4 regions of the Gluconobacter japonicus genome follow, and region 2 is predicted to be linked to each of the others. Evidence: riboswitches for the same ligand, from Rfam matches in the RefSeq annotation. Region 2 holds a riboswitch; each other region holds the start of a gene.
What was found. Region 2 has a riboswitch for cobalamin ahead of metE (5-methyltetrahydropteroyltriglutamate--homocysteine S-methyltransferase). Riboswitches for the same ligand answer to the same signal wherever they lie in the genome.
Positions count from the first base shown of each region.

Region 1 (7,836 bases), on a different contig from region 2:
GCGGCAGCCATTGCACTTCCTCCCAGACGCCCGCGAACAATCACATGCGGCAAGTCTGATCTTTCAGCCAGGGCATCCTTGGATTCAGCGGCCCCAACAAATCCTACTGGCATACCGATAATGGCTGCAGGTCGTGGGCCGCCCGCGTCAATCAGTTCCAGAAGATGGAACAAGGCGGTCGGGGCATTCCCGATTGCAACAACGGCTCCCTCAAGCTGGTCTCCCCACAGATCGAGAGCAGCGGCTGAACGCGTATTCCCAATGGTCCGTGCGAGTTCCGGCGTGCGGGGATCACGCAGAGTACAGATTACAGCGTTATTCGCTGGAAGCCGTGCTCGTGTCACACCATGTGCGACCATCTCTGAATCACACAAAATGGGCTTACCTGCTTTCAAAGCGTCTCGTGCAGCCCTCACGAGGTCGGCGGTCATGCTGACTGAACCTGCGACATCAACCATCCCGCAGGCATGAATGATGCGAACCACGATCTGTGCCTGTTCGGGTGTGAAAGCAGACAGGTCCGCTTCGCCCCGGATGGTGGAAAAGGATCGGGCGTAAATGGCAGCGCCATCCCGGATGTAGTCGTAAGAATAAGGTCCGGCGCTCAAGCCTGTATCTCCTTCAGTTCGCGGGATAGCAGGCCCCGGATTTCGGGTAAGTCCCTGTCGGCCCACGAGACCGTATCTTTCGTGCACCCATTGCGCACAGCATCATATCGTCCGTTTCTGGCAATGAGCGTCATATCTGCTGCGCCGGGATGAGCGCATCCTTTTACGCAGCCTGAAACATGCAGCACACAGCCAGGAGGAACGTCAGATGCCAGAGCCAGGGCAGTTTCGGCAACATCCTCTGTTGCTCTTTCACATCCTGACACACCGACACATGCTTCAATCCGAAGGCGCGGGTCAGCAGCGTCCACGATAAAATCAGGATGGTTTGTGGTATTTTCAGGCATGATGACACCTCGCCAAGGCGTCACGCGCAAACGGTCTTCTCCGAGCTGTTCGGCCAAAAAACTGAAGTCAGCAGCCTGCAGCCTACCGAACGGAAGCCCCATTCCGACCCGGTGTCCGGGAAGTTTGCCCACAGGAAGCACGAAAACAGGAACAGGTTCGGTTGGAAGATATTTCCGGAACCCTACCTTCTCCAACAAGGCTTTTGTGGCGCCATCATTATGGGCTGGACGCCTGATGTCTGGCTGTCTGGCGAACGCATCAGAGAGGGCTACAACCCTTTGGACCGCCAGTTCTTCGTCCAGGACCTCCGTTGTCAGGCCTCCACAGCGTACGGCCCACCCATCCTGCTGCGCCTGAAGAACTATATCGGCGAAAAGGGCTCCTGGAGGCACAAAACCGCCGCCATCCACACCCCACCCGAACTTGCCACTCAGGCTGTCAAGCCGATCATGCGCTAAGAGCTCGACCTGAAGTCTTCTGGAGACCAGAAGTGTATCAGGATGGCAGGCCGGATCATGTTCAGCCAAGGGGGAAACAAGAACTGCCCGTCTTCGCTCCCGTGCCGGGTTAGGGTCAGCGATTCCGCATTCCACTGCGATGTTACCGGCCAAATGAGCACCGTCCAGCGAGAAACCACGAAGTTGCAGGTTTCCCCGGTTCGTCAGTTCGATTGTACCATTTCCATGTTCAGACGCGATTGCGGCTATCGCGCGCGCCTGCCTTGCATCAAGCCCCTCTATTGGAGGTCTGATCCGCACGAGAAAACCGTCGCGAGCCTTCATCGGCGCAAAAAGATCGGGACACCAGCCACGGATCAGAGAGGTATCGCTCATCCCTGCTCCCCCTCCAGAAACGCTGTTACGCTATTGCTTCGGGGATGCCACAGGCCGCGACGGATCATGCCCTGAAAGCGCTCTCGCATCGCATGTCGCGCCTGCGGATTGGCGCGTTCCAGGAACGTATCGCAGGTTTCGTCTCCAAGTGTAGCCGCAAAGACAAGATCAAATTGGTGATCGAACCGCGTTGGCACCGTTGCCGCGAAGGCGCATAGTGCATCCAGCCCACGCGCCATTTCCGCGGCCCCACGATAATCATGGCGCCGCATACCCTCCAACCACCGCGGGTTTGCCAAGCGCCCCCGGACGATCCGCGCAACTTCCGCTTCAGTATCGCGCAGACGTGGTGCGTCCGGACGGGATGTGTCGCCATGCCAGAGGGCAGGATCTGCTCCAAGCATCTCAGCAGCGGCAAAAAGCCCCCCCTCATGTGCCGCTACGTCAGAGCTCTCTAGAATATCGGTTTCCGCATGGTCCTGAACATGCAGAATAGCATCCGTCTGTTTGAGCTTTTCTGCCAAAGCTGCCGCATTCCGCGTACCGTCACGCCCCCCCCCATACATCCAGTCATTCCCTTCAAGATAGGACTGACCGAGTTCACACCGCGTCTCCCACGTTCCTCTTGCCAGCATTTCCTCAATACCGGTTCCGTACGTTCCCGGAGCGGCTCCGAAGATCCGTGCTGTTGCCGCTTTTCGCTCTTCTCCTTCAAGATCGTGGACACTGGCGGCGAGAGGGTTCCACTCTTCCCCTTCTTCGCGGGCAGAGACGGCCTGAACGGCCTGATCGAACAAGGCAATCTGACCGGGAAAAGCATCTCGGAACAGACCCGAAATTCTGAGTGTGACGTCTACCCGTGGCCTATCCAGAACAGCGATTGGCGTAACCTCAATTCCGGAAACACGCCCACTGGACGCATCCCAGAGAGGTTCAACGCCCATCAGAAGAAGCGCCAGTGCCAGATCCTCTCCACCAGTCCGGAGCGTAGAAGAGCCCCACAGATCCATCACGATGCGCAGGAGTGGTTCGCCCTCTTCCTGAAGATGTCGCAAAAGGATCTGCTGCGACTGCGCTCTTGCCAATTCCACAGCGGATGCCGTTGGCACGGCCCGAGGGTCCATGGTGAACAGATTACGGCCAGTCGGAAGAACATCTACTCGTCCCCGGGTCGGTGCGCCCGAAGGACCAGGTCGAACAAGGCGTCCTTCCAATCCAGCAAGCAGCGAAGCCATTTCCGCGTCCGCACTGGCTTCAATCAAGGAGGCAATCTCGCCCGCTGGCGTCTGAGCGACCGAAGACACCATCGTCGCGAGCCTGTCTGCATGAGGGGCGATTTTCCCGAAAACATGTAGCCCATCCCGGATCTGAAGATCTTTCACATCACAAAGATAGGCATCCAGACGGGCCAGAGCCTCGGCTTCATCCCCCTCGCCCGCTTTTACACCGCTTTCTGCCAGCAAGCCCATTCCGGATGCACGGTCCAGAATGGCACGCCGCAGGATGGCACCCCGTCGGCGGTCCAGGCCGTCGGCTTCCGCGAATTCATCAATCAACTGCTCCAGTTCGGCCATCCCGGCATCGAGCCCCGCCTTCATGACAGGTGGCGTCATGTGACCGATGGTAACAGCACCAAGACGCCGTTTGGCAGCCGCAGCCTCCCCTGGATTATTGACGATAAAAGGATAGAGGACAGGCAATGCTCCCCGCAGAACAGCAGGAGCACAGCCTTGCGACAGTGCAACGGCTTTTCCCGGTAGCCACTCCAAAGTGCCATGCGTTCCAAGATGAACCATTACGTCAATCTGGCACACTTGACGCAGCCAGAGATGAAACGCGACATAGGCATGACGCGGGGGCGTATCAGGATCGTGATACTGTGCCTTGCGGTCCAGTGCTGCGCCACGATCAGGCTGGACTGCGATGACTATATGCCCAAGTCTCAGGGCTTTCAGGCAGAAGCCATCGTCCTGAAAAGCGGCGTCGTCCTCTGGCTCGCCCCATGCGGTCAGAACAGACTGCCGGAACTGGTCCGGCAAAGTTTCAAACGCTTCCCGATACTCCTGAAGGCTCAGAAGCTGTTGGACTGGCTTGTTACATAACGAGTTTGCAAACTGGGTTTTGGACCATGTTTCGGCGCCCCCGCAACTGTACCCTTCGTCTTTCAGTGCTTCCACAATGGCACACAGACTGGCAAACGTATCCAGGCCAACGGCGTGAGCCGACTGGCCCTCTGCGCTTGGATAGTCAGACAGGATCAAGGCCAGATGTCTGCTTTCGGGCTTCAGATTCCTCAGTCTTGCCCACGCATTTGCCTGGGCGACAACAGCCGATATGCCTGCCGGATAAGGATCATGCCTCGCTGCATCCCCGGGAGCCGTTTCTGACTTGAACGAAATAGGTCCTGCCAGAAGCCGCCCATCCAGTTCGGGAAGAACAACCTGCATCGCGAGATCGGATTGAGACAGGCCGCGTCCGCTCTCTTCCCATGACTGACAGGTTGAATTGGGTTGCAACACCTGAAGGACCGGCACATCCGCGTCGTCCAGTGGAGAACATCCGCCCTCTCCTCGAGCAGAAAAGAAGGTTGCATTCAGGATGATGTCGGGGCGTGACTGGGTCAGATGATGACGCAGGTATTCGGCGACGTCAGGATTTTTGAGAGAGGAAACATAGAGCACGTCTGCCGAGAGACCAGCCCTCTCCAAGGCATCTGCCAGACAGTCGATGGGCGCTGTATCTGCGGCAAGAAGATGGGCGCGATAGAAAACAACTGTTGTCTGCAAAGAGAGGTTGGGCTTTCCGGCGCGATATAGCCCGGCATATGGCACAGGCTCCGGCATCCCAGCCAGATCTGCGCCACATCCGGCAAGATGTGCCATCAGAATCAGTGCACGGCGGGTGTTGTCCGGGCCTCCTTCTTTCAGAAAGCCCGTGAGCCGTTCATGATCGGTCGCGTGAACATTGGACCATTCTTCCAGCCTTGCGTCCTGACGAGCATCTCCCGGTAACAAGGCTAGCGAAATGGACTTTCTGGCACAGGAGTTTCTGACTTCTTCCGCACCATATCGCCAGTAATCAATCCCCCCCAGAAGACGCACCACAACACAATGCGCTTCAGAAAGTGTCTGTTCGATATACAGATCGACGGACATCGGATGTCTGAGCCGCGAGAGATTGACCAATCTCAGTGAGAAGCCAGCCCCTCCCTGGGACGAGGCGTTCAGCTTTTCGTAGGCCTGTTCCAGCGCCAGAAGATCACTGTCCGAAAAAGACAGGAACACGACGTCCGTTGGCGCATGGTCGAGATCCTCGGCCACGTCCTGATCGTCTATTCCATGTCGTTCGCGGACAAGAAGATGCATGACGAACTCAGGCGCCCAGTAACGCGGCTTCGATGGCTGCGCGATCCAGACCGGTCTGTCCGATCACGACCAAGCGTCCGTCACGCGTGCCGTCTGTCCAGGGCACATCGAATTCATGACGAAAGCGTGTTCCCACGCCCTGTACAGCCAGGCGCATTTTCTTGCCCTGTACTGCCACAAAACCCTTCATTCTCAGGATATCGAACGTACCCGCCACGTCACTGAGGCGCTTCAGGACCGCATCAACACCGACCTGCTCTGGCATGACAACAACAAAGCTCTCAAAATCATCATGTTCATGATCATCCGCTCCATCGTGATTGGACGGTCGTGCCTGAAGATCATCTTCCGCACTGGCTCCAATTCCAAGCAAAACGGCCGGATCAAGACGTCCTTCAACGGCCCGCAATGTTACGACCTTACGCGGGACAGCCTTGATGATGGCTGCCTCGACAGCATCCGTCTCGACGGTTTCCAGAAGATCGGTTTTGTTGAGAACGATCAGATCTGCCGCATTCAGCTGATCCTCATAGACTTCAGCGAGAGGATTATCGTGATCAAGAGACGGATCAGCCGCCCGCTGGGCTGCTACTGCAGCCGGATCATCGGCAAAACGGCCTGCTGCTACGGCAGGTGCATCCACCAGCGTAATCACGCCATCCACCGTCATGCGTGTACGGATATCAGGCCAGCTGAACGCTTTCAGGAGAGGCTTGGGGAGCGCAAGACCGGACGTCTCGATGACAATATGTTCCGGCGGATCAGGACGATCAATCAGGGCCTGCATGGTGGGAATGAAATCGTCTGCAACGGTGCAGCACAGGCAGCCATTTGTCAGTTCGACAATATCTTCGTCCGGACAGTTTTCGATGCCACAGGAGCGCAGAATTTCTCCATCGATCCCAAGAGAACCAAATTCGTTGACCACAATAGCGATCCTGCGCCCGTTCGCTTGCGCCAGTAGATTGCGCAAAAGCGTCGTTTTTCCGGCACCGAGGAAGCCTGTGATAATCGTAACGGGAATTTTGCGGCCGATACCTGAAATGGACTGGGACATCATGAAAGTTCCTGTGAGACAGAAAGAGACGCTGGCAGACGAGCGAGGATCATATCAGAAAGAGAAGCCGGGCGCTTTGACGGCATGACTGTTCCCGTTTTTGAGGCTCGATAGAGGCCTAGGAACGTCCGTAGGTCCTCGATTTTCTCTGGACCAAGTTGCCCAAGGATCAAGGTCCATTTTTCCGGCATCGACACAGCCGCGACGCAGCCGCGACTACATGTGGCCATGCAATCTACAGGCTGGATACTGAAATTGTCTTTCTCGGCATGCCGGGCAAGTGCCTCGTAAAGCTGACGCCCCTGAACGGGATCGTCAGTCAGTGGCAATCCACGACGGCATGTTACGCAGACATGCAGGACGGGTCTGGTCTGAGGCAGGGTTTCTGCCATGGCTTCGTCTCTCTTGCAGCCCGGACGGGCATAACAAAAGGCGCAGTAAAAGGCCTCCGGAGTTCGGAGGGGACCCACCGCAACGGCGCGCCCTCACAGTCCGGGCACCCCGCCGGATCATGACACTTGGCTCCGATGGCAGGTCTCCTGACTTACGGCCGAGACGCTTTCAGCGCCTCCTCTCCTGCCAGACCTTCCCGGACGTATTTCCAGTGGCTGCATGGCCCAAAAGCCATGCTGGCAGGACAGATAACCGTCCACAGTTGCGGGGGCAGTGCTGGATTTGATCCACAAGATCGCACCAGCTTCCCTTTTCATCCTCCTTTCGGAGGAACCATCACTTTCTTTCCTATCGCTGCTATTCTGGAGTGTCAAAAGCCTTGTAGGGCACCTACTTGAGTTTCAGCGATAACCCCGCAGCAACGAAGAGCACCTCGTCCGCGATAGCAGCAATCCGCTGATGCAGAAGACCCGCCTCATCCCGAAAACGCCGTGCCAAAGCATTCTCCGGAACAATTCCCAGCCCTACTTCATTGCCCACCAGAACGGTCTGATGCGCGCGCTCTGAGAGCGCGGACAACAGGTCTTCTACCGCTGCGCTGACATCTCTTTCATCCAGAACAAGATTGGTCAGCCAGAGTGTGAGGCAATCGACCAGAACAGGTTCCGGCCCTGCATTCCGAAGTACGTTCGCGATATCATAAGGTTCTTCGATCGTCTGCCATCCCAAGGCTCCCCGACTGGCACGGTGTAAAGCAATCCGGGTGCGCATCTCTTCGTCGTAGGCACGACCGGTCGCCAGATAGATCCATGGCGCAGGTTGGCTAGTGACAAGGGCTTCAGCAACGCTACTTTTCCCGGATCGAGCCCCTCCCAAAACAAACGAAATTTGACGCTGGCCTGTTGGGCCATCCGAATGCATCACGTCTTCTCCCGTCTCATTATCTTGCATGTGCCCGGATAACAGCACAAAAGACACCTCATGCCGACTGATGCTTCATTTTCCGTTCCAGACATTTCTTTCCCCAGCATGAAGGACCTCAGGACGGCCTGCCTGTCGCTACCTGAGCCAGATCGTGCCTGTGGAGACCGCATCAGGCAACGGGATGCCCTGCTGACCAAACCTCCCGGCAGCCTGGGGCGACTTGAAGAACTTGCGCTCTGGCTTGGTGAATGGCAGGGCACGGACAGGCCTGTTTTGGATAAAGTCCAGATCACAATTTTCGCGGGCAA
Region 1 covers NZ_JABCQN010000003.1:533,462-541,297, forward strand. The annotation lists gene HKD32_RS08890 (precorrin-8X methylmutase) at 1-608, opposite strand, end outside; gene cobG (precorrin-3B synthase) at 605-1,789, opposite strand; gene cobN (cobaltochelatase subunit CobN) at 1,786-5,154, opposite strand; gene cobW (cobalamin biosynthesis protein CobW) at 5,162-6,214, opposite strand; gene HKD32_RS08910 (DUF1636 family protein) at 6,211-6,603, opposite strand; cobalamin riboswitch at 6,724-6,957, opposite strand; gene cobU (bifunctional adenosylcobinamide kinase/adenosylcobinamide-phosphate guanylyltransferase) at 6,995-7,525, opposite strand; gene cobT (nicotinate-nucleotide--dimethylbenzimidazole phosphoribosyltransferase) at 7,586-7,836, shown strand, end outside.
Region 1: it holds a riboswitch for cobalamin, as region 2 does, so the genes downstream of both, HKD32_RS08910 (DUF1636 family protein) here and metE (5-methyltetrahydropteroyltriglutamate--homocysteine S-methyltransferase) in region 2, are expected to answer to the same signal.

Region 2 (7,836 bases):
TCATTTTCTTGACGGGCGTGTATTCAGACTGGAAACCGCTTCTCTTGCCGGACGCTTTTACATCAAAAAGGAGATGGCTCATGACCTGCTATCCAATCCGTTCCCTGATGACACTGACCTGCATGGTTGGACTGGTCCTTGGGTCCGCCCACGCTGCGACACGCGACGAGCAGAAACAGGCCTGTCAGGGAGATGCCATTCGGCTCTGCACCTTTGCCATCCCGAATGAAGCCAAGATCACGGCCTGCATGAAGAAAAAGCTGGATCAGCTTACCCCCAAATGCCGTGCCATGTTCGATCCCCCCGCCAAGAAGGCCAGCACCACCTCCAAACCCAAAGAATGATCTTTCCGGATTGTGCTGTCGTAATTGTGAAGACGGAATGGACCTCCGCAGGCTAATATTTGTTTTCAGGGTCTTAGCCCTGACGGATCAGCGCAATATCCCACAGGATTGCGTGAAAGATCCGTTTTCATTATTGGACAGCGTATGAAAACCACCCGTCAGCACGGCCGCCGCAAAGTTACCCTCAAGGATGTAGCAGCACAGGTCGGGGTGTCTCACACGACAGTCTCCAATGCCTATATTCGCCCCGGTCAGCTGTCTGCGGCGCTGCGTGAGAAGATTTTCGCAGCGGCACAGGAGATGGGTTACACAGGCCCCGATCCGGCAGCCAAGCAGCTTGCGACAGGACATTCAGGTGCGCTCGGATTTCTTTTCAGCGAAGACCTCCCCTACGCCTTCTCCGACCCGGCCGTCCTGACCGTTCTGAATGGCGTGGCCAAAAGCTGTAACGAGCTCGAAACCGATCTGGCGCTGATTTCCGCTGGCAGCAGCCTTCGTAACATGAATACGCCGGTTTCATTGGGCAACGCTGCTGTTGATGGATACATCCTGTACTCCGTCGCCCCAGACAGCCGCTGCGTCATGATGGCCCAGCAGCGCAATGTCCCGCTGGTTGTCGTCGATCAACCAAGGCTTGATGGCATTCCGTATGTTGGCATTGATGACCGGGATGCTGCCTACAAAGCCGCCAAAACACTTCTGGAGCTTGGCCATCGCAGCTTTGGCATCCTGTCTCTCAAGACGGCTCATGACGATTATTTTGGTATCTTGACAGCAAAACGCCGGGCCAACATCGCACACAGTACGATCGCCATGCGCCTGGAGGGATACCTGACTGCCCTTCAGGAAGCCGGGATTGCTCCCGAGACTGTTCCAGCCTGGGAAATTCCCATCAATTCCGAAGAGGCTGGTGCAGAAGGCGCCCGTTTTCTCATCAATCGGCCAGAACGCCCCACAGCGATCCTCGCGATGAGCGATCGTGTCGCTATCGGCGCCATGAAGACCATTCGCGCGGCAGGGCTGAGTATTCCGCAAAATGTGTCCATTTTTGGTTTTGACGATATTCCCGCCGCAGCGACCGCAGATCTCAGCACAATCCGCCAGCCCCATGAGCAAAAGGGCACGGAAGCCGTTCGCCTTCTAGTGCAGCAGGACGGCCGTCAAAATGTCATTCTCAAAACAGAACTCGTGAAACGCGGCAGTATTGGCCCAGCCCCCAAGGGCTGAGCCTTCCAGGGGCTGAGCCTCCCAGGGCTGAGCTTCCCCGTTACAGGCTGACGACGTTCAGAAGGTCGGAAACGCGATCAATCCGGTAATCCGGTCTGAGATCAATGCAGGGCTGCGCGGCACCATGACCATAACTCGCCCAGCAGGAGGCGATACCCGTATTGCGGGCAAAGGTCAGATCCGCCAGCGTATCCCCTACCATCAGGAATTCAGCAGAATCCGCTTCCGGGAACAGAGGCCGCACCCGATCCGTCATGACGCGGGGATCAGGTTTATGGGGATATTGCGGCTCTGAGCCTATAACGCCGCTGAACCAGCGCGACAGGCCAAAGCGCTCAATGCTTTTATGAACTGTCGGCGCATGCTTGTTACTCAGGACAACAAGCGTTGCGCCTTTGCCCTTCAGAGCTTCCAGAACCGGCTTCACCCCATCGAACAGAACTGTTTCTTCCTGATCGGCCCTTGGATAACTGGCACGGTAATGCCGGACAAATGCCCCGGCATCTTCGTCTTCACTGTCCGGAACGATAGCCTGAAAAAGCGTCTGAAGCGTCCCACCCTTCGACAGTTCCGCCTTGAGAGCATCAGGGGACGGACTGTCGTAACCACTGGCCTCGAAGGCTTCTTTCAGGCTGCGAAGAATGGCCGGCTGCGTTTCCGCCAGCGTACCATCGTAGTCGAGAAGAATGATCGGGAATCGTGTCATTCCCTTTTGTCACCCCGTTTGGGCTGGAAATCCAGCCCCCGCCTCTTCAAAGGGGACGACGCCCGAGCAGGCGGCAGAGAGCGGACGCTGTATCTGCATGATTCAATGTGTAGAAATGGAACTGCTCCACACCTTCGGCCCTCAAAGTCTGACACAAACGATCAGCAATGGTCGCAGCCACAAGCGTCCGCGTCTGTGGCGTCTCATCCAGCCCATCAAACAGATCGCGCATCCACCTCGGCACGTTTGCACCGCACATCTCGGCAAATTTCCAGGCCTGTGCAGCACTTCCAACAGGGAGAATACCCGGCACAATCGGCTGCTCGATTCCAACGGCAGCCGCCCGGTCCCGGAAGCGTAAGAATGTGTCCGCTTCAAAGAAAAACTGCGTTAGAGCCCGGTCCGCGCCAGCATCAATTTTCGCCCGCAGATGCTCCAAATCCGACTGCGGACTAAGTGCCGCAGGATGTGTTTCCGGGTATGCCGCCACGGAGATTTCGAACGGCGCAACTTCCTTCAGTCCGCGCACCAGATCCACAGCCCCCGCGTAACCTTCCGGATGAGGCTCATAGACGCCCCCGGCTGACGGCGGCGGGTCACCACGCAGGGCCACTATGTGCTTCACACCAGCATCCCAGTATGCCCGGGCCACGGCATCGACCTCTTCCTTGGAGGCCCCCACACAGGTCAGATGCCCAGCCATTGGCGCGCCAGTTTCCCGAACCATATCTTTCAGGGTGGCCAAGGTGCGGTCCCGTGTTGAACCGCCTGCCCCATACGTCACGGACATGAACTGCGGGCCAAAAGCAGAAAGCGTTTTTGCGTTCTCCAACAGCGTCGCGGCTGCCTTCTCCGACTTTGCAGGGAAAAACTCGAACGAAATTGCGGGCAGAGGCCCTGTCTGTGCGGCCATCACGCCAGCTCCTTAGTTCAATATTTGAGATCAGTTAGGACGTTGGCCAAGCCAGAGTTTGACCGTCAGTTCGCCTTCAAGAGCAACCGGCTCCGCAGGGACCAAACCAGCAGCACGAAACCAGGCTGCCATCTGGGCATCCGTGAAGCCGAGGCGGACATGCGCGTCCCGCGTGCGAAGTTCTTCACGGCTATGGGACGCAAAATCGACGATCAGCAATCGACCGTTTCCATCAAGAATACGGGCGGCTTCTGCAATGGCTGCCGCCGGATGCTGCGCGTAATGCAGAACCTGATGCATGATCGCGACATCCGCAGAGTGCTCTGGCAAGGGAAGAGCCTGAAAATCTCCCTGGCGCAGATCGACCTGCTCCAGACCCGCCGCCGCCAGTTTGGTTCGGGCCAGACGAAGCATGGCGGGACTGCGATCAAACCCAATGACCGTTTGGGCTCCCCCTCCCAGCAACTCCATCATGCGGCCGGTTCCGGTGCCTATATCCACGAGCCGCCCGATCGGAAACGCTGAAAGCGTCTTCACAATCGCAGTTTCGACTTCCCGTTCCGACACATGCAGAGAGCGCAATGCGTCCCACTCCGCGGCATGGGTTTCAAACCAGTCTTCCGCTGCAATAGCGCGGACATCCCGGATCGCCTGCAAGCGAATACGATCTGCCCGGATTTCCGCCGGCTCCCTCACAGTCCAACGATCCAACGCCATGAATACAGGTTCAAGAATTTCCGGCGTCCCTAGCGTCAGAAACACCCAGCTTCCTTCCCTACGACGCTCAATCAGCCCTGCGTCGGCAAGGATTTTAACATGCCGTGACACGCGGGGCTGACTTTGCCCGAGCACCTGCGCCACCTCGCCGATGGATAGTTCCATCTCGCGCAGAAGGGCCAGAATCCGCAGACGGGTCATGTCCGCCAAGGCCTGAAAAATAGTAAGTGCCTGCTCCATATGGATTTACATATAAGGAGTTCTTTATATGAGCAAGAGATATTGACTCTTTTTCAGAACATGCGGCAGTCATAAGGCTTGTCATGGTTCCATGTCGGATGTTCGCGCATCTGGTGTGGCTAAGAGGGAAGCCGGTGCAAAGCTGGCGCTGCCCCCGCAACTGTCAGCGGCGAGTGCCGATTCCACACAGGCCACTGGATGAAAGTCCGGGAAGGCGGAATCAGCGCGAAGACCCGTAAGCCAGGAGACCTGCCACGGCACATAACATCCTCCGGCGGGGCGTTCCGGAAGGGTCACGCATGTCTCCACGCCGCACATTTCCTGTTCGGGGCGTGAACGATCCTGCATGCCCTGCGAGCGCACTGCCACGAACCTGTCGAGGCTTTCATGACTGTCCGCGTCGCAACTCTGGGCTTTCCGCGTATCGGCACCCGCCGTGAACTGAAAACCGCTCTTGAACAGTACTGGCCGGGACATTCTTCCGCCGATGATCTGCTTTCCACTGCTGCGTCCCTTCGGGCGTCAGCCTGGCAGCGCCAGAAAGATCTCGGCGCAGAGATCATCCCCTCCAACGATTTTTCACTCTACGATCATGTGCTGGATACATCCGCAATGGTCGGCGCCGTTCCCCCCATTTATGGCAATGTGAGGGACAAGGTGGATCTGGGAACCTACTTCGCCATGGCGCGCGGCTCCCAGACGGCATCCGAGGAGTGTAGTTGCGGTCATGCTCATGGCGCACCTCAGGACGTTCCCGCCGCCGAAATGACCAAGTGGTTTGACACGAACTACCATTACCTTGTCCCGCAATTTACAGCAGACCAGACGTTCCGCCTCGCCTCCACAAAAGCGGTGGACGAATATCGGGAAGCCAAGGCGCTTGGGATTGAGACACGCCCTGTTCTGCTCGGTCCTGTCAGTTTCCTGCTTCTGGGAAAATGTGACGGCCCGGCGTTTGATCGTCTTGATCTGCTTCCTGTCCTGTTGCCCGTTTATGAACGGGTTCTGAAGGCCCTGCGAACAGAAGGGGTGGACTGGGTTCAGATTGACGAACCGTGCCTTGTTCTGGATCTGCCGGGACATGCTGCCGCAGCTTTCAAAACGACCTACAACACTTTGACAGCCGCTGTTCCAGACCTGAAACTGATGCTCGCGACGTATTTCGGTGCCCTCGGAGACAATCAGGACATCGCCCTAAGCCTGCCAGTTCACGGTCTACATGTGGATCTAGTCCGCGCTCCCGAACAACTTGCATCTATTCTTGAGAAAGCACGACCAGATCTGCTGCTGTCTCTCGGCGTGGTGGACGGACGGAATATCTGGAAGGCCGATCTGAACGTACTTCTGGACAATCTTGAACCGCTGGCCCGCCAGCGTGACCTCATCCTCGCGCCATCCTGCTCCCTTCTCCACACGCCAATTGATCTGGAACGGGAGACAGATCTGGACGTGGATGTGAAATCCTGGCTCGCATTCGCCGTTCAGAAAATCGAGGAGCTACACACACTGGCACGTGCCCTGAATGAAGGGCGAGACGTCGTGCAGGCCACTCTGGCCGAAAATGCTGCGGCTCTTCAGGCACGCCGATCTTCTGCAAAAATCAACGATCCTGCCGTTCAGGTACGCTCTGCGGATCGCAACCCAGCTCTCGCCCAGCGCCGTTCCCCCTTCCCCGCGCGCCGTCCGTTGCAACAGTCCAAACTCAGACTGCCGCTTTACCCGACGACGACCATCGGGTCCTTCCCCCAGACACCTGAAGTCCGCAAAGCCCGTGCCGATCATGCCCGGGGAGAGCTCTCTTCCGAGGCTTACGAAGTCTTCCTGCGGGAAGAAACCGCTCGGACCATCCGCTGGCAGGAAGATATTGATCTTGATGTGCTGGTGCATGGCGAGTTTGAGCGCAATGACATGGTGCAATATTTCGGGGAGCAGCTTTCCGGCTTTGCGTTCACGAAACATGCCTGGGTTCAGTCCTACGGGTCCCGCTATGTCCGGCCACCCATCATTTTCGGGGATGTGTCACGTCCAAAAGCCATGACGGTTGAATGGTGGGAATATGCCCAATCCCTCACCAACCGCCCCGTGAAAGGCATGCTGACAGGGCCTGTCACAATCCTGAACTGGTCTTTCGTACGAGACGATCAACCGCGTTCGGAAACCTGCCGACAGATCGCTTTCGCCATCAGGGATGAAGTGTGTGATCTGGAAAAAGCCCGGTGCGGCATTATCCAGATTGATGAAGCCGCCTTGCGTGAAGGCCTGCCGCTTCGTCGTGCAGACTGGCAATCCTATCTGGACTGGGCCGTGGAAAGTTTCCGCATTTCAGCCTCGGGGGTGCAGGATGCCACGCAGATCCACACCCATATGTGCTATTCGGAATTCAACGACATCATTGCTGCCATTGGCGCAATGGATGCGGATGTGATTTCGATTGAAACCGCCCGTTCCCGCATGGAACTGCTCGATGCGTTCGCAGCCTATCGCTATCCCGCAGAAATCGGGCCAGGCGTTTACGATATTCATTCGCCACGCGTGCCGTCTGTTGAGGAAATGGTGGACCTGCTTCGGGCTGCCAGCAAAGCCATCAGTCCGGATGCCCTCTGGGTCAATCCGGATTGCGGACTGAAAACCCGCAAATGGCCGGAGACGAAAGCTGCGCTCATCAACATGGTTGCGGCAGCCCGTTATATGCGTCCGTAAACCCGCGAGTAGATGGGGTGGCTCTCCACCCCATCATACGCCGTTACCAGATTTTGACGCGCTGATCGGGTGCCAGATACAACTTGTCGCCCGGCTGCACGTTCCAGGCCTTGTACCAAAGATCAACGTTGTGCATGGGAATGTTCACGCGGGCTTTCGGCGGGGAGTGCGGATCGATAACGACAAGCTGCTTCTCGGTATCCGAACGCAGCTTCTCACGCCAGACCTGTGCCCACCCCATGAACACACGCTGATCGCCCGTCAGGCCATCAATGACCGGAGCTGGTTTGCCGTTCAGGGACGCATGATAAGCATCCAGCGCCAATGTCAGGCCACCAAGATCGGCAATATTTTCGCCCATCGTGAGCTTGCCATTCACATGCACGCCGGGCTGCACTTCGAAGGCGTCGTACTGTGCACCAAAACGGTCCGCCAGCTTCTGGAAGCGCTCTTCATCCTCCTTTGTCCACCAGTTCCGCAAACGCCCCTTATCGTCGTATTTGCGGCCCTTGTCGTCAAAGGAATGGGTCATTTCATGCCCGATGACGCCACCGATCGCCCCGTAATTCACAGCCGGATCAGCTTTCGGGTTGAAGAATGGCGGCTGAAGGATTGCAGCCGGGAACACAACCTCCACAAAACGCGGGTTGTTATAGGCATTCACCGTTGCGGGGGACATCAACCACTCGTTGCGGTCAACAACCTTGTCGAGATGACTGAGCTGATAGTGCCACTCGAAAGCGAAAGCGCGCTCGGCATTGCCGTACACATCACCCTTCTTCACAACCAGATCGGAATAATCCCGCCATTCGTTCGGGTAACCCACCTGGATTTCAAAACTGGCCAGCTTCTTCAACGCGGCTTCACGCGTCTGCGCGCTCATCCATGTGTTGTGTTCGAGACGATTGTGGAACGCTGCCTTCAGGTTGCCCGTCAGAATCTGCATGGCAGCGCGATCCGAAGCCGGGAAATACCGATCCACATAGATC
Region 2 covers NZ_JABCQN010000001.1:168,913-176,748, reverse strand. The annotation lists gene HKD32_RS00740 (hypothetical protein) at 81-344, shown strand; gene HKD32_RS00735 (LacI family DNA-binding transcriptional regulator) at 489-1,571, shown strand; gene HKD32_RS00730 (HAD family hydrolase) at 1,612-2,277, opposite strand; gene metF (methylenetetrahydrofolate reductase [NAD(P)H]) at 2,324-3,190, opposite strand; gene HKD32_RS00720 (ArsR/SmtB family transcription factor) at 3,221-4,147, opposite strand; cobalamin riboswitch at 4,215-4,418, shown strand; gene metE (5-methyltetrahydropteroyltriglutamate--homocysteine S-methyltransferase) at 4,535-6,847, shown strand; gene HKD32_RS00710 (M13 family metallopeptidase) at 6,891-7,836, opposite strand, start outside.

Region 3 (7,836 bases), on a different contig from region 2:
GCAACCACAATTGGCATGAAACTTCTTTTCAGAGCGCTGCCCCAGCGTGGACGAACAAGATGTGGAATAATCAGCCCGACAAAACCGATAGGACCACACAAAGCGACTGTCATGGCACAGCCAAAAGCGCAAACTACTAGAACACAAAGCCTAAGTTTCTGAACATGGATGCCAAGTGAAGCAGCCGTTTCTTCACCAGCCATCAGGGCATCAAGATCTCTGCGATAGATCAGACCGCCCAATAAAACTGTCAGAAAACCAAGACCGACGATTGGAATTGCTGCCCACGACCCACCGGAAAAACTTCCCATCGTCCAGAAGAGTACGGATTGTGCCGTATTTCGGTCGCCCCAGAAAATCAGAAGATTGGTCAGTGTTGAAAAAACAAATGAGACCGCAAGCCCCGAGAGCAAGACACGCTCAGTCGAGATCACACGATTTTTCTTCCTTCTGACAGCAATCAGCAGAAGCAGGGTAGCCGTAGCAAACAATGCCCCCGTTGAAGCTCCAACTGCTGCTGTCCAGATTCCGAGCATGTCACCACATAAAACGATGACCGCAACGGCCCCTGTTGCTGCCCCAGAGGACAGACCAAACAGAAAGGGATCGGCCAGAGGATTTCGTGTTGCGGCCTGAAGAAGGGCACCTGCCCCGGCAAGCGTAGCCCCTGTCAGAAAAGCGAGAAAAAATCTGGGTATCCGTAATGACCATATAATGCGTGCAGCAACGTCATGACTGTAAGGCCCTGCGCAGAAAGCCGCTTTTAACGCCTGCCAGGATAACGACGCGCTACCAAGCGCAATTTCCAGAAAACAAAGTCCTACAATGATAGGTATGGCAACACAAAGACTATTCTTCCGAATCATGGCTTAGTCTCGGGATGCAGAAATACTGATATTTTTTCAATGGCATCAATATTGGCTGGAGAAGGCGTCATTTCATCATAACGTACAGCCATAATACGATTAGCTTTTAACGCCGCAATATCAATCAAAAGAGGATGACTTTTCAAAAACGCCAGGCTTTGTTGAATACCGTCACCGTAATCGACGATCAAAATAGCTTCCGGATCTCTGACGGCAACGCTTTCCCATGAGGCAGGTCCCCAGTTTGTCGGCAGATCGCTGAAAATGTTCTGCCCACCTCCCAGATGCATCAATTCTGTCGCAAGGGCATATTTCCCGGCCGTAAAAGGACGATCCCGGCCACTATCATAAAGAAACACGCGCACAGGAGGACGCCCTGCCAGCTGCTTCTGAACAGCTTGAACTCGTATTTTCCAGCCATTTACAAGGCTTTGAGCTTCTGCCGTGCGATCAAAAACCTGTCCCAAACGGTCTTCATCACCATACAGCAGGTCCAGCGTCGGAAGAGCAGAGACCTGTCCCGCCCTCATGCAGCTCTCGGAGAGAACAAGCGTCGGAATACCCTGTGCGGCCAACGTCTCCGGTGTGACGTCCCCTCCCACGTGCATTCCATAGTTCCAGCCCGCAAAGAAAAAATCCGTTCCAGCGTTCAGAAGCTGCTCAAGCGTTGGATAATGTGTAGCGATTTCCGGAAGATCGCCGAGCTCTTTCTCGAATACGGGTGTTCGCTTGTTCCAGCCAGAAATTCCGGTCACTCCCGTCATGAATGGCTGTAAGTGAAGCGCAAAAGCCATTTCTGCCATGTTGACATCATGAATGACGGCATGGGTTGGCCTATGCGTTATGGTTACTGGCTTACCACAGCTTTGGATCGTGACCGGATAAGAAAATGCGCTCTGAATACTCAGAAGCGTGCCCAGACCAAATGCTTTCAGACAGTTTTTCACGGCTGTATCGGTCTGAACAAAAGCGACACATGTCCATCGTCGAGCGTAACCTGATGCGCTTTCTGGTTAAATGCCAGCTCGAACATCGGCGAAAACAGAACCTTCCGTGACGCGTCATCCATAATCAGACGTCCCTCTTTCAACAGGAGCGTTCTATCTGCAAAATCAGGAACAAGAGAAAGATCATGCAAAACAGCAAGAATAGTCATGGGAAGCGTTCGAAGCAGGTTCAGCAGTTCTGAACGTGCAGATAAATCCAAATGATTGGTCGGTTCATCCAGCAGTAGGATACGAGGGGTTTGCGCCAGACAGCGCGCCAGCATAACACGCTGGCGCTCTCCGCCTGACAGGCCTCCCATGGTTCGTGGCATTAACGAATTGATACGACAATGATGAATGGCAGTCTGTATTGCGGTCTTCCCTTCCGCCGAATCTTCAATCCCTTGAAAGGGCAATCGGCCAAGAGCAACGTAATCAGAGACAAGAAACTCTGATGCAACATCATCGCTTTGGGACAACCATGCAATCTGCCGAGCAATTTCTCGCCGTGTCAGATTGTGGAGTGGTTGGCCAGCAAGTGTGACGCAGCCACTAGAGGGTTTCAACAAGCCTGCCAGGAGTTTTAGCAAAGTGCTCTTGCCGGCACCGTTCGGCCCGATAATCGCAATATGCTCACCAGCCCTGACGGAGAAATCCGCCAGAGCCAAGGCCTCCTCGTATCCTAATCCTTCAGCCTGCAGCATGATGTCTGACACTGTCAGAAGCCGGCCTGAAGGCTGATGGAAAAGGATCGTGGGGCTCCGAGCATCACTTCGCTTGGATAGCTTGTGTCAGCCCATTGGATGAAGTGCTTGTTACCCACATTGTCAATCCGGCCATACACCGTGACACCACGATAAGCGTGCCATGCAGCAAAAAGATTAACCAGAGCATAATCTTTCAAACTCAGTGTGTTAGCATAATCTCCTTGACGTGCAGAGACGTACCGCATTCCTGCTCCAAGATCGACGGGTAGATCCGCAATGCGGGACCAGACACCCCAGAGATTAGCCGTCACCGCAGGAACATTCGGGACTTGATTGCCTGACGCATTCACCGATGCTGACGGATGGAAAGAGCCATATCGCGACCACGTGTATGCGACGTTTCCGGAGAGGCTCCAGTGTTTGCCAAGTGCCAGATCCCCCTGCCATTCCACACCACGGGATTTCTGCACACCTGCCGTCGCAACGGTATCGACCCCTGTTGCGACCAGAACGTGGGTTCGCCGGATATCGTAGAGGGATAACGTCGAGGTCAGATGCCCTTTCCAGAACGACCCCTTGGCTCCGATTTCGCCCTGTCGAGAGCGGCTCAACTGACTGAACTGATCTTTGTTGACGAGGAAAATATTAGAGCCTGGTGGGTCCTCGGCGGTCGTATAAACACCATAAAGACTGATGTTGTCCGTCAGATCATAAACAGGGCCAATACGGAAATTGGCAGGGTGGTAGGTGCCTTTGAAGCTTGTTCCCGCGTTAAAAGTCCCATTCTGCCTGTAATTCTGACGATCCAGTTTCAGCCAGTCATAACGAAAGCCTCCTACAACCCGAAAGTTATCGCGGATTGTCAGCACATCCTCCATGAAGATACCGGCATCAACCATTGTTGTGGGTGACTTTGTGTAAGGATACTCGCCGGCAAAGCTACCCGTTTGCGTCCGTTCCGGGCTGGCCAAAGAAACGCTGTCTGCATAATTAGCATCAGGAAACCCACGGTTTCGGATCAGCCGTACATAATAGGCATCCCCGCCGACCACGAGACGGTTTTTCATTCCAAAGAGATGGAAATCAAACTGTCCATCCACGTTGTCTCCAACCTGATGCTGGTTCATGTAAACATAGAACCGATCACGACCGACGCGTCCTGGAGCGATTGCGTTTCCGCTCGCATCTGTCTGGCCCGGGGTGCTGATATAGCTATAGGACTCAGTATTGTTCCATGTACGATTGGCATACACGACATAAGTTTTGTTATGAAAAGCTGTATTTACAGTGGGTTGCCACGTTAAATGCAGTGTGGGTGTTACGTTGACAGAGCCTGCTTTGGCGTCCTTTGTATTGTAATATCGCCATAGTGAAGACCGGCTGACCCCAAGCCCTTTGGAGGAAGACAGCAAACCGCCGACCCCATCATGCACCTGGGAGAGTGGAACAAGAGGCGTTCCGTAATAGGTTGAAAGCCGATCTGTGAGATAGTCCACACTCAGACGGGCTGTGAACTTCTTAGACGGATGCCAGAGCAATGTAGTTGTAAAATCGTTACTGTGCGGGTCAGCCCCTGCGACATACCCGTCTGAGGACGTGCGGCTGAAATCACTGCGGATTGCCAAGGTATTGGTGATAGGAACAGAGCCTCCAACACCTGCATTCCAGGTATTAAAGCTGCCATAGGACACAAGCGCATTCGCATGAGGACCATCGAATGCAGGGTCGCGTGTTCGCATGTCCACAGTCCCGCCCACAGCACCCTGTCCGTACAGAACGGATGATGGACCTTTAAGAACCTGAACGCTCTCCAGATTAAAGCTGTTAAGTGGACGGTTCACCATGGTGGTTGGGCCATAATAGATCCCGTCCCGCAGGATCAGAACCTGATTCCCACTGAAGCCACGCATCATCATCTGGGCCGGACTTCCGGGAGAGCCACCAGATGACACGCCCGGAGCACTATCGGCGGCCTCTTCAGCATGAGCATAGCCCCGCTGCTCCATAACGCTTCGCTGGATGACGTTGATGGTTGCAGGGTTATGCTGAACCGTTAGTCCAAGCCGTCCGCCAATTGCCGCTGTGTCTTTAAGAGACTGTACCCGGCCATGTGCGGTGATGTGCTCTTCTTTTGCTTTTGTTTCGGTCTTCCGAACATCTTCCGTCTGGGCAAATGCTGGTTGGCACACGGTGAGTGCTGCGACAGGCAGTACACCAACAAAACTCTTTTTCCTCATGGATAACGCAAACTTCACTCAACAATGCGTCACTACGATGAGTGAGAGAAAGAGACCCTCACTGCGTCCGGTGCACCCCGCCCTTCCGCTTCGTCTGTAACCATTTTCGATGGCAGGTCTCCTGGCTCGCGGATCAATGACAGGTCACAAACCTTCCCAAAGCAGGCGCTCCAGTGGTCGGGCGTAAAAGCCTCCGTGTGGCCTGTCTCACCACTTACAGTTGCGGGGGCAGCCACAGCATTTCACTGCGTTCCCTTTTCATCCCCTCTCGGGGAACCATCCGTGAGCAAGGGACATAACCGAAACTCCAGAACAGTCAAACATATATGTTATAACATAACAATATGCTTTTTTGAATTAAATTTAGTTTTGCTATTGCAATATTGACGAAGTGAGACAAGCCAGCGCGGCAGACCTGCTCTGAACGATTCCCCTATGGGGTATATATATCAAAGGTTTTCCAAGGCTTATGATACCTCTGAAAACTCTTGGAAAATCGCTTCGCAACACTTCTATATTGAAAAAACATTTAACTTTCATATTGCTCTTTCTGAGAATGAGTATCATCTTCATAAAAAGTTCGCAGAAATATATGTAACATTCCCGCGAACACTCATTCTTGCTGGAGGTAGTCAGACCATTCCATGAAACCTGTCCTGTCGGGTTCCTTACCCCGGAAGAAGCTTTATCCTGCGTTGTTCACAGCTTTTTTGCTGTCCGGGTCATGGACTGGCGCATTTGCCGCTACGTCTGATGATACTGGGAAACCTGAAGACGGACATAAAAAACTCCTTCCCACGGCTTCGGCCAAAACCCCTTCCGTTCACCAGGACAGCAAAACACAAGCGCATTCGAACGCCCAGGACGACAACCAGCTTCCCGGAAGCATCGAACAACTTCTTGTAGAAGGTCACCGCAAGGACGCATCTACGGATGGGACCGGCACCTATACTGTCTCGGCTGTTTCTACGACCAAGATGCTGCTTAAGCCCATGGACGTTCCTCAATCCATCTCGGTGCTTAGCAGCCAGCAGATGAAAGATCAGAATCTCAATACGGTTGATGCTGCGCTCAAACAGGTCGCTGGTGTCAACGTCAACATGTATGGAGACGGAACTGGCGGATACACAGCGCGTGGATTTACTCTGCAGGCGCAGTATGACGGCGTTCCATCCATGGGGGGACTGACCCTCAGCCAGCAGTATGATCTGGCAATCTATGACCGTATCGAGGTTCTACGCGGGCCAGATGGCATGCTACAGGGCTCCAGCACACCTGGTGGTAGCGTCAATTTCGTGCACAAGCGTCCAACCAACGATTTCCAGGGAAATGCCTCGTTCTCTGCCGGGTCATGGAATAACTATCACGCCACACTGGATGTGGGTGGACCCATCGCACATTCAAAGATCATCTCTGCCCGTCTCGTATTTGCAGGGACTGATCGCAATCAGTTCTACAACAACGCCTACGACCGTCGTTGGACGATTTATGGCGTGACAGATGTCCATCTGACCCGCCGTGACACGCTGACTGTTTCAGTCACATCCCAGACCAACGACACAACGCGCTACATGGGTCTTCCCCGTGCCAGCAACGGTGCGGATTTGAAGCTGCCAACCAGTACGTTTGTTGGCGCAAACTGGGGGAAATCCGAAGTACCCATGACGGAAGTAGAAGCTCAACTTGAGCATCTGTTTTCACATGGATGGCGCGGGCGCATCAACTATCGGCACCGAACAGCCGATACAATGCTGCAATATGCATATCTCAATGCCTATAACGCTACGGCCCGAACCGGAAATTTTGTCGTCGCCAATACTCGGTATGACGAAACAAATGATGGTCTGGATGCCTATGTCACGGGGCCAGTTCATCTTTTCGGGCAACGACATACCCTGATGATGGGCGCCAATTATGACCGCTACGCCTATGAAGGTGGCGGAGCCAGCGTAAATTCCCGCAGCTATGCTGCGTTGGGAGGAATTCCGCTGACTGCCTCAGGCTCTATTCCATCCCTTGCGCTTCCTACGATCAGCAATCGCTATTGGGAGCCCTCGACCCAGTGGGGCGTGTACGGCCAGGCACAAATCAAACCGATTTCACCTTTTGCTATTCTGATTGGCGGTCGCGTCAGTGGTTACGTCAGCAAGACACGTCGTATTTCCCCAACCGTTGGCACAACCAGCACCGACATTGATCAACAAGGTATTCTGACCCCTTATATCGGCGGCGTTCTCCATCTGCGTCCAAACGTCACGGCTTATGTCAGCTATGTTTCTACCTTCTCCCCGCAATCGGCTTTCGACACAACGGGGCGCCTTGCCCCTGTTCGAGGCAATCAGCTTGAGGGTGGTATCAAGGGTGAGTTCTTTAAAGGCCATCTGGGCATGACCCTGTCAGGCTACAAGATCATCCAGAAGAACGAAGCAATCTACAACAGTACGATTGGTGCCATCTGTGGCCCGGGTGGGGTGGATGACTGTTATGTCGCTACCGGAAAGACCCGCAGTCAGGGCGCTGAAGCCGAACTGATTGGTCGCCCGCTGGAAGGATGGGACATCAACGCCAGCTACACATATAACGACAACAAGATCGTCAATAATGGAAATGCGACCCAAGCCGGCCTAACCTATGCCGGGAACTCACCCAAGCACTTGTGGAAGCTGTGGACGCATTATCGCTTTGAACCTTATCATGGAGCACAGAAAAACATTTGGAGTATCGGAGGTGGTCTGAATGCCCAGACCGGCACTTTTGGTACCAACCGCACCGTCACTCAGGGCGGCTATATCATTGGATCTGTTCAAGCCAGCTATCAGTGGAACAAATATCTGTCCCTGTCTGCAACATTGAACAACATCGCCAACAAACGTTACTACCAGCGCCTCGGTAATCTTTACTACTATAACTACTACGGAGAGCCGAGAAACTTCATGTTTACGCTCCGATCAAACTTCTGACGCCGGCTTTAGGCTGCTCTACAAATTGACTGAAATACACCGTGGCTCAAAGGATACGGAGGCACGGTGTTAAGCGCCTG
Region 3 covers NZ_JABCQN010000003.1:510,442-518,277, forward strand. The annotation lists gene HKD32_RS08795 (FecCD family ABC transporter permease) at 1-866, opposite strand, end outside; gene HKD32_RS08800 (ABC transporter substrate-binding protein) at 863-1,813, opposite strand; gene HKD32_RS08805 (ABC transporter ATP-binding protein) at 1,810-2,556, opposite strand; gene HKD32_RS08810 (TonB-dependent receptor) at 2,571-4,796, opposite strand; cobalamin riboswitch at 4,891-5,092, opposite strand; gene HKD32_RS08815 (TonB-dependent siderophore receptor) at 5,441-7,756, shown strand.
Region 3: it holds a riboswitch for cobalamin, as region 2 does, so the genes downstream of both, HKD32_RS08810 (TonB-dependent receptor) here and metE (5-methyltetrahydropteroyltriglutamate--homocysteine S-methyltransferase) in region 2, are expected to answer to the same signal.

Region 4 (7,836 bases), on a different contig from region 2:
CGGAAGAAGATTTTCTGTCTGCTGTTTCAGTCGGGTACAGAGCTGTGCCCAAGGACGCAGATTTGTTTTGCCCCGGTGAAATGGGAATTGGCAATACAACACCCGCCGCCGCTCTATGCGCGGCCCTTCTGGGCGGAACAGGCAAAGACTGGGCTGGTCGTGGGACGGGACTTGACGATGACGGGCTCAAGCTGAAAGCAGCGGTCATTGATGAGGCCATCACGCTTCACAGGGGCACTCTGAGTGACCCATTAGAGGTCGCCCGCCACCTTGGTGGATACGAGCTGGCAGCTATCATGGGAAGCGTTCTGGCCGCGCGTCATCATGGCATTCCCGTCTTGCTCGATGGATTTGTATGTACCGCGGCAATTCTTCCTCTTGTGAAGATAGTCCCGGAAGCACTTGATCATACACGTCTTTCCCATTGCTCCGCAGAAGCGGGGCACCGCAACCTGGCTGCATCTCTCATGCTGGAACCTCTTCTGGATTTCGGACTGAGACTGGGAGAAGCATCAGGATCAGGTCTGGCCATTCCGCTTCTGCGCGGCGCCATAGCCTGCCATAATGGCATGGCAACATTCGCGGAAGCTTCTGTTTCCCAGAAGTCCGCGCCCTCAACAGAATGAAACTCTGGCGAACCATTCGGGAAGATATTGCCTGTGGTGCCGGGTTATTGACGCGTCTTCCCTTGGGATGGCTGCGCGTCACGGGAGAGGAATGGTCCTTGTCCCGGTCGGTCTGGTGCTGGCCACTTATTGGCGCTTTTGTAGGTGTTTTAACCGGCCTTGTTTTTCTGGGCCTATGCGCTGTTCATGTGCCGGTTACCGTCGCGGCAGTCTGGAGCATTGCAATACAGATCCTTCTGACAGGAGGCCTGCATGAAGATGGTTTGGCCGATATGGCTGATGGCTGTGGCGGCGGTTATACTGCAGAGCGACGACTGGAGATCATGCGTGATAGCAGGATTGGAAGTTACGGAGCATTGGCACTCGGGGTCTGCCTTCTGATCCGTGTTACAGCACTTGCTGCATTACCAATCATTCTGGTCATTCCTGCTCTTGCCCTGACAGGCACCTTATCGAGAGCTGTGCTGCCACTTCTGCCTTTTACTTTGCGTCCCGCTCGGGACAATGGCCTGGCACGACAATTGGAGAGGTTGACGCGGAATCAGGTCCTGGGATGCCTGTTCTCGGCGTTTTGTGTCACGGTGCTCTGCGTTTCATCCCGTATCGCTGTATTAACGTGTCTATTGTCTCTGTGCGTCGCAGCGGTCTCAAGAGCTACGGCAAAGCGGTTTTTAAACGGATATACAGGTGATGTTCTGGGAGCCACAGCCAGCATCACGGAGTGTGTTATTCTGACAGCACTCGTTGCGACAGGGAACAGTTGACACGCCTGTGTGGAAGATTACTTTGATAACCAGAAAAATAAGGGGAAACCGGTGTAAACCCGGTGCGGTCGCGCCACTGTAACGCATTTGCCATCTCAATGCGGAGTCAGACCTCCTTTTCCGAAGCAGTTTTCACCGCAGAACGCACATTTTCCTTGCGGAGCCCATCATGAGCCAGAGCCTCTCCTCACTTTCCAGCAGCACCCCAGCACCGATTGCTATTCCCGTTCGTGCTCTTGTGCCGTGGACTGTTTTTACAGTCATACTGAGCCTGATACTGCTCTACTTTGTAGGCGCAGAACAGGGTGCAACATCCCTGATCTCAGGCCACGAAGTGCATGAATTCGTTCATGATGGCCGTCATCTGCTTGGCTTCCCCTGCCACTAACGGCAGGTCTTAAACATGGCTGGTCGCCTTCTGACCCGCGGCATGATGGCCGGGGTTGCTGCTGCTTTTCTCGCATTTCTGTTCGCTCGTATCTTTGGGGAGCCTCAGGTCAATCTGGCCATCGCTTTCGAAAGTGCTAAAGATCTTGCTTCTGGGGAGTTACCCGAACCTGAACTGGTCAGCCGATCCGTACAGGCTTCCTTTGGGCTTCTAACGGCTGCTGTCATGTACGGTGCAGCGTATGGCGGGATTTTCGCAACGGTTTTCGCTTTTTCCTACGGTCGTATCGGGCGCTTTTCGCCGCGCGCACTTTCAGCCCTGCTGGCAGCCGCTGCCTTCGTAATTTTTGTGCTTGTCCCGGATCTGAAATATCCTCCCAACCCTCCTGCCGTAGGTTTACCTGAAACGATCACGCTCCGAACTGAAACCTATTTCGGGATGATCCTTCTTTCGCTCTGTGCAGCCACCGCCGCTTTCATGACCAGCCGACCTCTTATCCGGCGCCTTGGTCAATGGAATGGCATACTTGTGACCATTGCAGTGTTCATCAGCCTTATCGTGGCAGCTCAAGCTGGAATGCCTGATATTGATGAAGTGCCTACGGATTTTCCTGCGACGGTTCTCTGGCGGTTTCGTGAAGCGGCGCTTGGAATGCAGGCCGTTCTGTGGATTACGCTCGGATTACTTTTTGGTCCGCTGGCGGCTGGCGTCCTTCAGAAACAAGTCGACTGAAAAGTTCGGAAAAGAAAAAACTGTGACAACTGCTGCATTTTCTGAAGATTTTCGGCTTGATCTTGAGCGTCTTTTTACCTGGCGCCGGGATGTCCGTCATTTCAGACGTGAACCTGTTGCTCCTGCACTTCTGGATGATCTGCTTCAGGCGTCAACGCTCGCTCCTTCTGTAGGATTGAGCGAGCCGTGGCGTTTTGTTCTTGTGGAAGATCAAACCCGGAAATCAGCGGTTCGAAAAAGCTTCGAAACGTGCAATGCCCGCGCACTTGAGGGATATGACGGAGAACAGGCAGCTGGATATGCCAGTCTCAAACTGGCCGGGCTGGATGATGCTCCTCACCATGTTGCAGTTTTTTGCGAAACCACACCAGATCAGGGGCATGGCCTTGGACGCGCAACAATGCCCGAAACCACGACATGGTCTGCCGTCATGGCAATCCATACCTTCTGGCTTGCGGCAACAGCATCGGGGGCCGGGCTCGGATGGGTGTCAATTCTTGATCCTGAGACCGTTTCAACAATACTGAACGCTGAACCCAACTGGGATCTCGTAGCCTATCTCTGCGTAGGATACCCGACAGAACAAGCTGATACGCCTGAGCTGGAGCGCATGGGCTGGGAAAAACGGAATCCGGAACGTCGTCAGTGGATCAGACGCTAACGTAGTACAGTCGGCTGCTTCCCTGCGGCATGGAGGGCGCCAGAAGATCCGGCTGCTTTATTCCGCGGGCCAGACCGTCCAGCAGGCGTAATGGTCCACCATGAGAAATGACCAGAGCTGGTCGCGCTAGCCGAAGCAGGTCCGACCAGAAAGCCTGCACTCTCTCCTGAAGGCTTTTTCCGTTTTCTCCTCCGGGTGGAGAAAAACCCTCTGGATCGCTAGCCCAGTGGTCCAGAGCCTGACGCGGAATATCAGCCCAAGCCAGCCCCTCCCAACATCCAAAATACAGTTCCTGAAGACGATCATCCTGCAACACTGGCAAACCGCTTCGCTCTGCCATTTTTTGCGCGACAGCCAAACAACGCGAAGACGGGGATGTATAAATAACTGAGCTGCCAATTCCCTTGGCTAGCGTCAACAGGCCAGCCGCAACTGGCTCCCATCCTGCCATCAGCGTCATATCCTTTCGTCCGTAACAGACGCCTTCGGCATCTGCGACCTGTGGATGACGTGAGAGAAGAACCGGGAGTGTGGCAAGTTTCATGTGTGGAAACATGGGGGTGGCGCATGTTTTTCGTCAACCCGCCCTACAAGCGATTTTAGACCATTTCCGGAACGGCCGTGTGATGTGTAAAGTGCCTGTTATCTCATTAGACCTATCTTCAAAACACACTGAGGACATGATGCACACATTGTCTTTCCGCCAGCGTTTACGACTGGCCACCGGGTTGGCGGCTTTCGCTTCAACTTCTTTTTTAATTGGCCTTTCCACCGCGCAGGCAGCTCCCAACACCGGCGCCTCCGGCCCCATTGATCCCACGCGGATGTCCGAGACAATGCGTGTGCTGTCGTCGGATGAGTTCGAAGGCCGGGCACCGGGCACGCCGGGAGAAGCCGTTACGGTCAAATGGCTGATCGAGCAGTATCAGAAGATCGGTCTTGAACCGGGTGGCGAGAACGGCGGCTGGACGCAGAACGTCCCGATGATCCGCACCCGTCCTGACCCGAAAGCCACAGCGACCGTCACCACGCGCGGTCATACTTTGGAACTGCACCAGCTTAAGGACGTGGCCCTCTCCACGTTGCAGCCCATCCAACGTCTGCGCCTGTCCCATGTTCCGATGGTATTTGTTGGATATGGCGTTACGGCTCCCGAGCGTCGCTGGAACGATTTCAAACAGGTTGATCTGCACGGCAAGATTGCGGTCTTTCTTGTCAACGATCCGGATTTTGACGCTGGACCAGAAGAGCCTGTAGCCGGACGTTTTGGCGGCAAGACCATGACCTATTATGGCCGCTGGACGTACAAGTTCGAGGAAGCAGCCCGTCGCGGTGCCGCAGGTGCGCTCATCATTCATGACACGCCGGGCGCATCCTATCCGTGGAGCACCGTTGTTGCGCCGCAGGGTGAGGAATATGACATCCTGCCTGACGACAAGGATCTGAAGTCCGTTCCGCTGATTGGCTGGATCGAAGGCAATGCGGCCCATGCGCTCTTTGCCCAGACCGGTCTGGATCTGAATCGTCTGCGTCGTCAGGCCCGTTCGCCAGACTTCCACCCGGTCAATATTCATGACACGACGTTCTCGCTTGATATGTCGGTCAAGGTGGATCATCTCCAGAGCCAGAACGTGATCGGCAAGATCACAGGTTCGACCTATCCGGATGAAACCGTCATGTTCGGTGCTCACTGGGATGCATTTGGCAAGAGCACCGATGCACAGGGTAACACCGTCATCCGCCGTGGCGCGATCGACGACGGTTCCGGCATTGCCGCTGTTCTTGAAATCGCGCGTGCTTTCAAAAACGGCCCGAAGCCAAAGCGCACTGTGAGCTTTGCATCCTGGACGGGTGAAGAGCGTGGTCTGCTGGGATCAAGCTGGTATGTGGCGCATCCGCTCGCCCCGCTGGACAAGACTGCTGCCAATCTGACGATGGATGTTCTTCAGATGGCGGGACCGGCCCATAATGCCTTCATCATCGGCGCGGGTCAGGATACCCTTCAGGATGACTTTTCTGCAGCAGCTCTAAAGCAGGGCCGTACAACGCAGCCGGAAGCCATGCCGGAACGTGGCGCATTCTATCGTGCAGACCACCTGCCCTTCGCGCGAGCTGGCGTGCCCGTTCTCGCCGTGATGGACATGGCTGGCCCGTTCGATCTGCTCAATGGCGGAACAGCAGCAGGCAGCAAGTGGCTGACGTCTTATATGGCCTGCTACCATCAGGCCTGTGATGCCTGGAGCGCCGACTGGGATGTGCGCGGCGCGGCGCAGGACGTTGAAGTCGTGCGTCAGGTTGGCTATAGCGCCGCCTTCTCGCATGACTGGCCGACCTGGAAGGGTGGTTCGGAATTCCGGGCCATTCGGGAGAAGAGCGACAACACCCGCTCGGCTCACTAAGAGAAAATATCCGAGCGGTTCGTTCCACTCGGATATTTTCAGGCAAGATCCTGCCGGATCCAGTCCGTCAATGAACGATGGGCTGGTGTCCAGCCAAGTTCCCTCCTCGCTTTGTCAGCCCGGACACGGCTGTTGGAACTCAGGCCAAACACTGCAAGTTCACGGCCCCAGCGCTTGATCGCCTCTTCAGGGGCCCAATCCTTCGATGGCCCAAGGCCTAAAGCGGCACCAATCGCATCCGTGATTTCACGAAACGATGCTTCGCCGTTTTCAACAAAATAAAAACTGCCAGCTGGCGCTTTCGTAAGAGCCAGTTCGTATAACACGGCAACGTCTGCAATATGGACGTTTGACCAGCGATTGAGACCACGGCCGATATGTCGGCTGATGCCGCTTTCCCGGGCCTGCGCCACGAGAGGCGGAATCTGAACACTTTGCGAAACTGGCCCCAGATGGCGTCCGTAGATCATGGTGTTGCACAGAACCACTGAGCGGATATCAGGTGCGGCATTCCGAATGAGAGTATCGATTGCGATACGCGCGACCTTGTCAGGTGCCGGAGTTACAGGAGTTTCTTCCGTAAAAATCGCATCGGAAGGTTCACCGAGGGCTTCGTCTCCGACCAGAGAACTGCCACTTGTATGCAAAAACGGCTTTCCGCTGCCTTCGAGCCCCTTCAAGAGCGCTTCAACTGCACCACGGTGATCACTGTCAGCTGCATTGATCACGGCATCTGCATTCTGTGCCTCGACCATCAGAAGGTCGCTATCGTCGAGGGTACCCACAACGGGTTCGATGCCGAAAGATCGAAGTTCTCCCGCGCGGGATTGATCGCGGATCAGGCCTCGGATCTGATGGCCATTTGCGGCGAGATGGGCTGCGACGGAACCCCCGATATAGCCACTTGCGCCGGTGATGAAGATTTTCATCTGTTTTGCCTCTGCTTCAGTAAAGCTAGAACGTGAGGGGAAGATGATCTTTTCTTTGAGACTTGATAATTCCCTCAGATTGCACAAAACCTATGAAAGGAATTCATAGGTGGCGTTGTGGATAATCGCGTCCGCGAAATGCAGGTTTTCGTGCGCGTTGTGGAAAGTGGCAGTTTTTCAGAGGCAGCGCGTCTTCTGAGAATGACGCCTTCGACGGTCAGCAAGCTGATTGCACGCATCGAGGCACGTCTGGGATTGCGTCTGATTGAACGATCCACACGTCGCCTTTCCGTGACACAGGAAGGGCAAGCTTATTACGCACGGGCCACAGCCCTGATTGCGGACCTTGATGACATTGAACGCAGTCTAACGACCGGCAACATGCAGCCACAGGGTACGGTTCGGGTGAATGCTTCGGTTGCATTCGGAACGCTTGGGCTTGAACCCCTTCTGCCTGCTTTCTGGGAGACTTACCCGGATATTGTGATTGACCTCTCCCTGTCAGACGAAATGACCGACCTTTATCTGGATCGAACGGATGTTGCGTTCCGGGTAGGGCGTTTGCAGGATTCAGGATTGACCGCCCGGCATCTTGGATCTGCTCCACGCAAGATCGTGGCCTCTTCTGCCTATCTGGCCCGACATGGAACGCCTCAGACTGTCAGAGATCTGAGCCATCACCGGTGTCTGGGTTTCAATTTCCAACGATCAGCGCCTGTCTGGCCTCTTCATGAAAAAGGTTGATTGGTTGATCGGCTAGTGCGCGGGCCGCTTCTGGCCAACAACGGGGAAACCGTACGCAGGCTGGCCGTTCAGGGTGCGGGATTGGCACGGTTAGGCGAATATCATGTGCGGAATGATATTCAGGCAGGGCGGCTGATCGAAGTGTTGGCTGATGCAGGCGTGCAGGATGAAGAAGACATTCATGCGCTCTATCCGGGAGGCCGTCAGAGCCCACCCCGAGTAAGAGCCTTTCTGGATTTCATGGTCCCTCGCCTTCAGTATTATCTGGCGGCATCCTGAGTGTCAGAATTTTTCTCTTTTCGCGGGCGGCCAGCCCAGACTGTGGCGAGAACAGACCCTGACACGTTGTGCCAGACCGAGAACACAGCTCCTGGAAGGGCTGCAACGGGGGAGAAATACAGACGGCCCAATGTGGCTGCGAGTGCAGAATTCTGCATCCCGACCTCAAGAGCCAGTGTTCGGCAAACGGATTCATCAAAACCCAGAAGTCGCCCTCCCCAGTACCCTCCCGCAAGCCCGATAGCATTGTGCAGAACGACACCCAGCATGAGCAGCGGACCAGCTTGAGCAAGGGAAGGCCCTGCTCCAGCCAC
Region 4 covers NZ_JABCQN010000003.1:541,483-549,318, forward strand. The annotation lists gene cobT (nicotinate-nucleotide--dimethylbenzimidazole phosphoribosyltransferase) at 1-626, shown strand, start outside; gene cobS (adenosylcobinamide-GDP ribazoletransferase) at 623-1,390, shown strand; cobalamin riboswitch at 1,387-1,524, shown strand; gene HKD32_RS08930 (CbtB domain-containing protein) at 1,560-1,778, shown strand; gene HKD32_RS08935 (CbtA family protein) at 1,794-2,510, shown strand; gene bluB (5,6-dimethylbenzimidazole synthase) at 2,533-3,171, shown strand; gene HKD32_RS08945 (histidine phosphatase family protein) at 3,161-3,715, opposite strand; gene HKD32_RS08950 (M20/M25/M40 family metallo-hydrolase) at 3,852-5,570, shown strand; gene HKD32_RS08955 (NAD-dependent epimerase/dehydratase family protein) at 5,609-6,499, opposite strand; partial or broken gene HKD32_RS08960 (LysR substrate-binding domain-containing protein) at 6,617-7,522, shown strand; gene panS (ketopantoate/pantoate/pantothenate transporter PanS) at 7,504-7,836, opposite strand, start outside.
Region 4: it holds a riboswitch for cobalamin, as region 2 does, so the genes downstream of both, HKD32_RS08930 (CbtB domain-containing protein) here and metE (5-methyltetrahydropteroyltriglutamate--homocysteine S-methyltransferase) in region 2, are expected to answer to the same signal.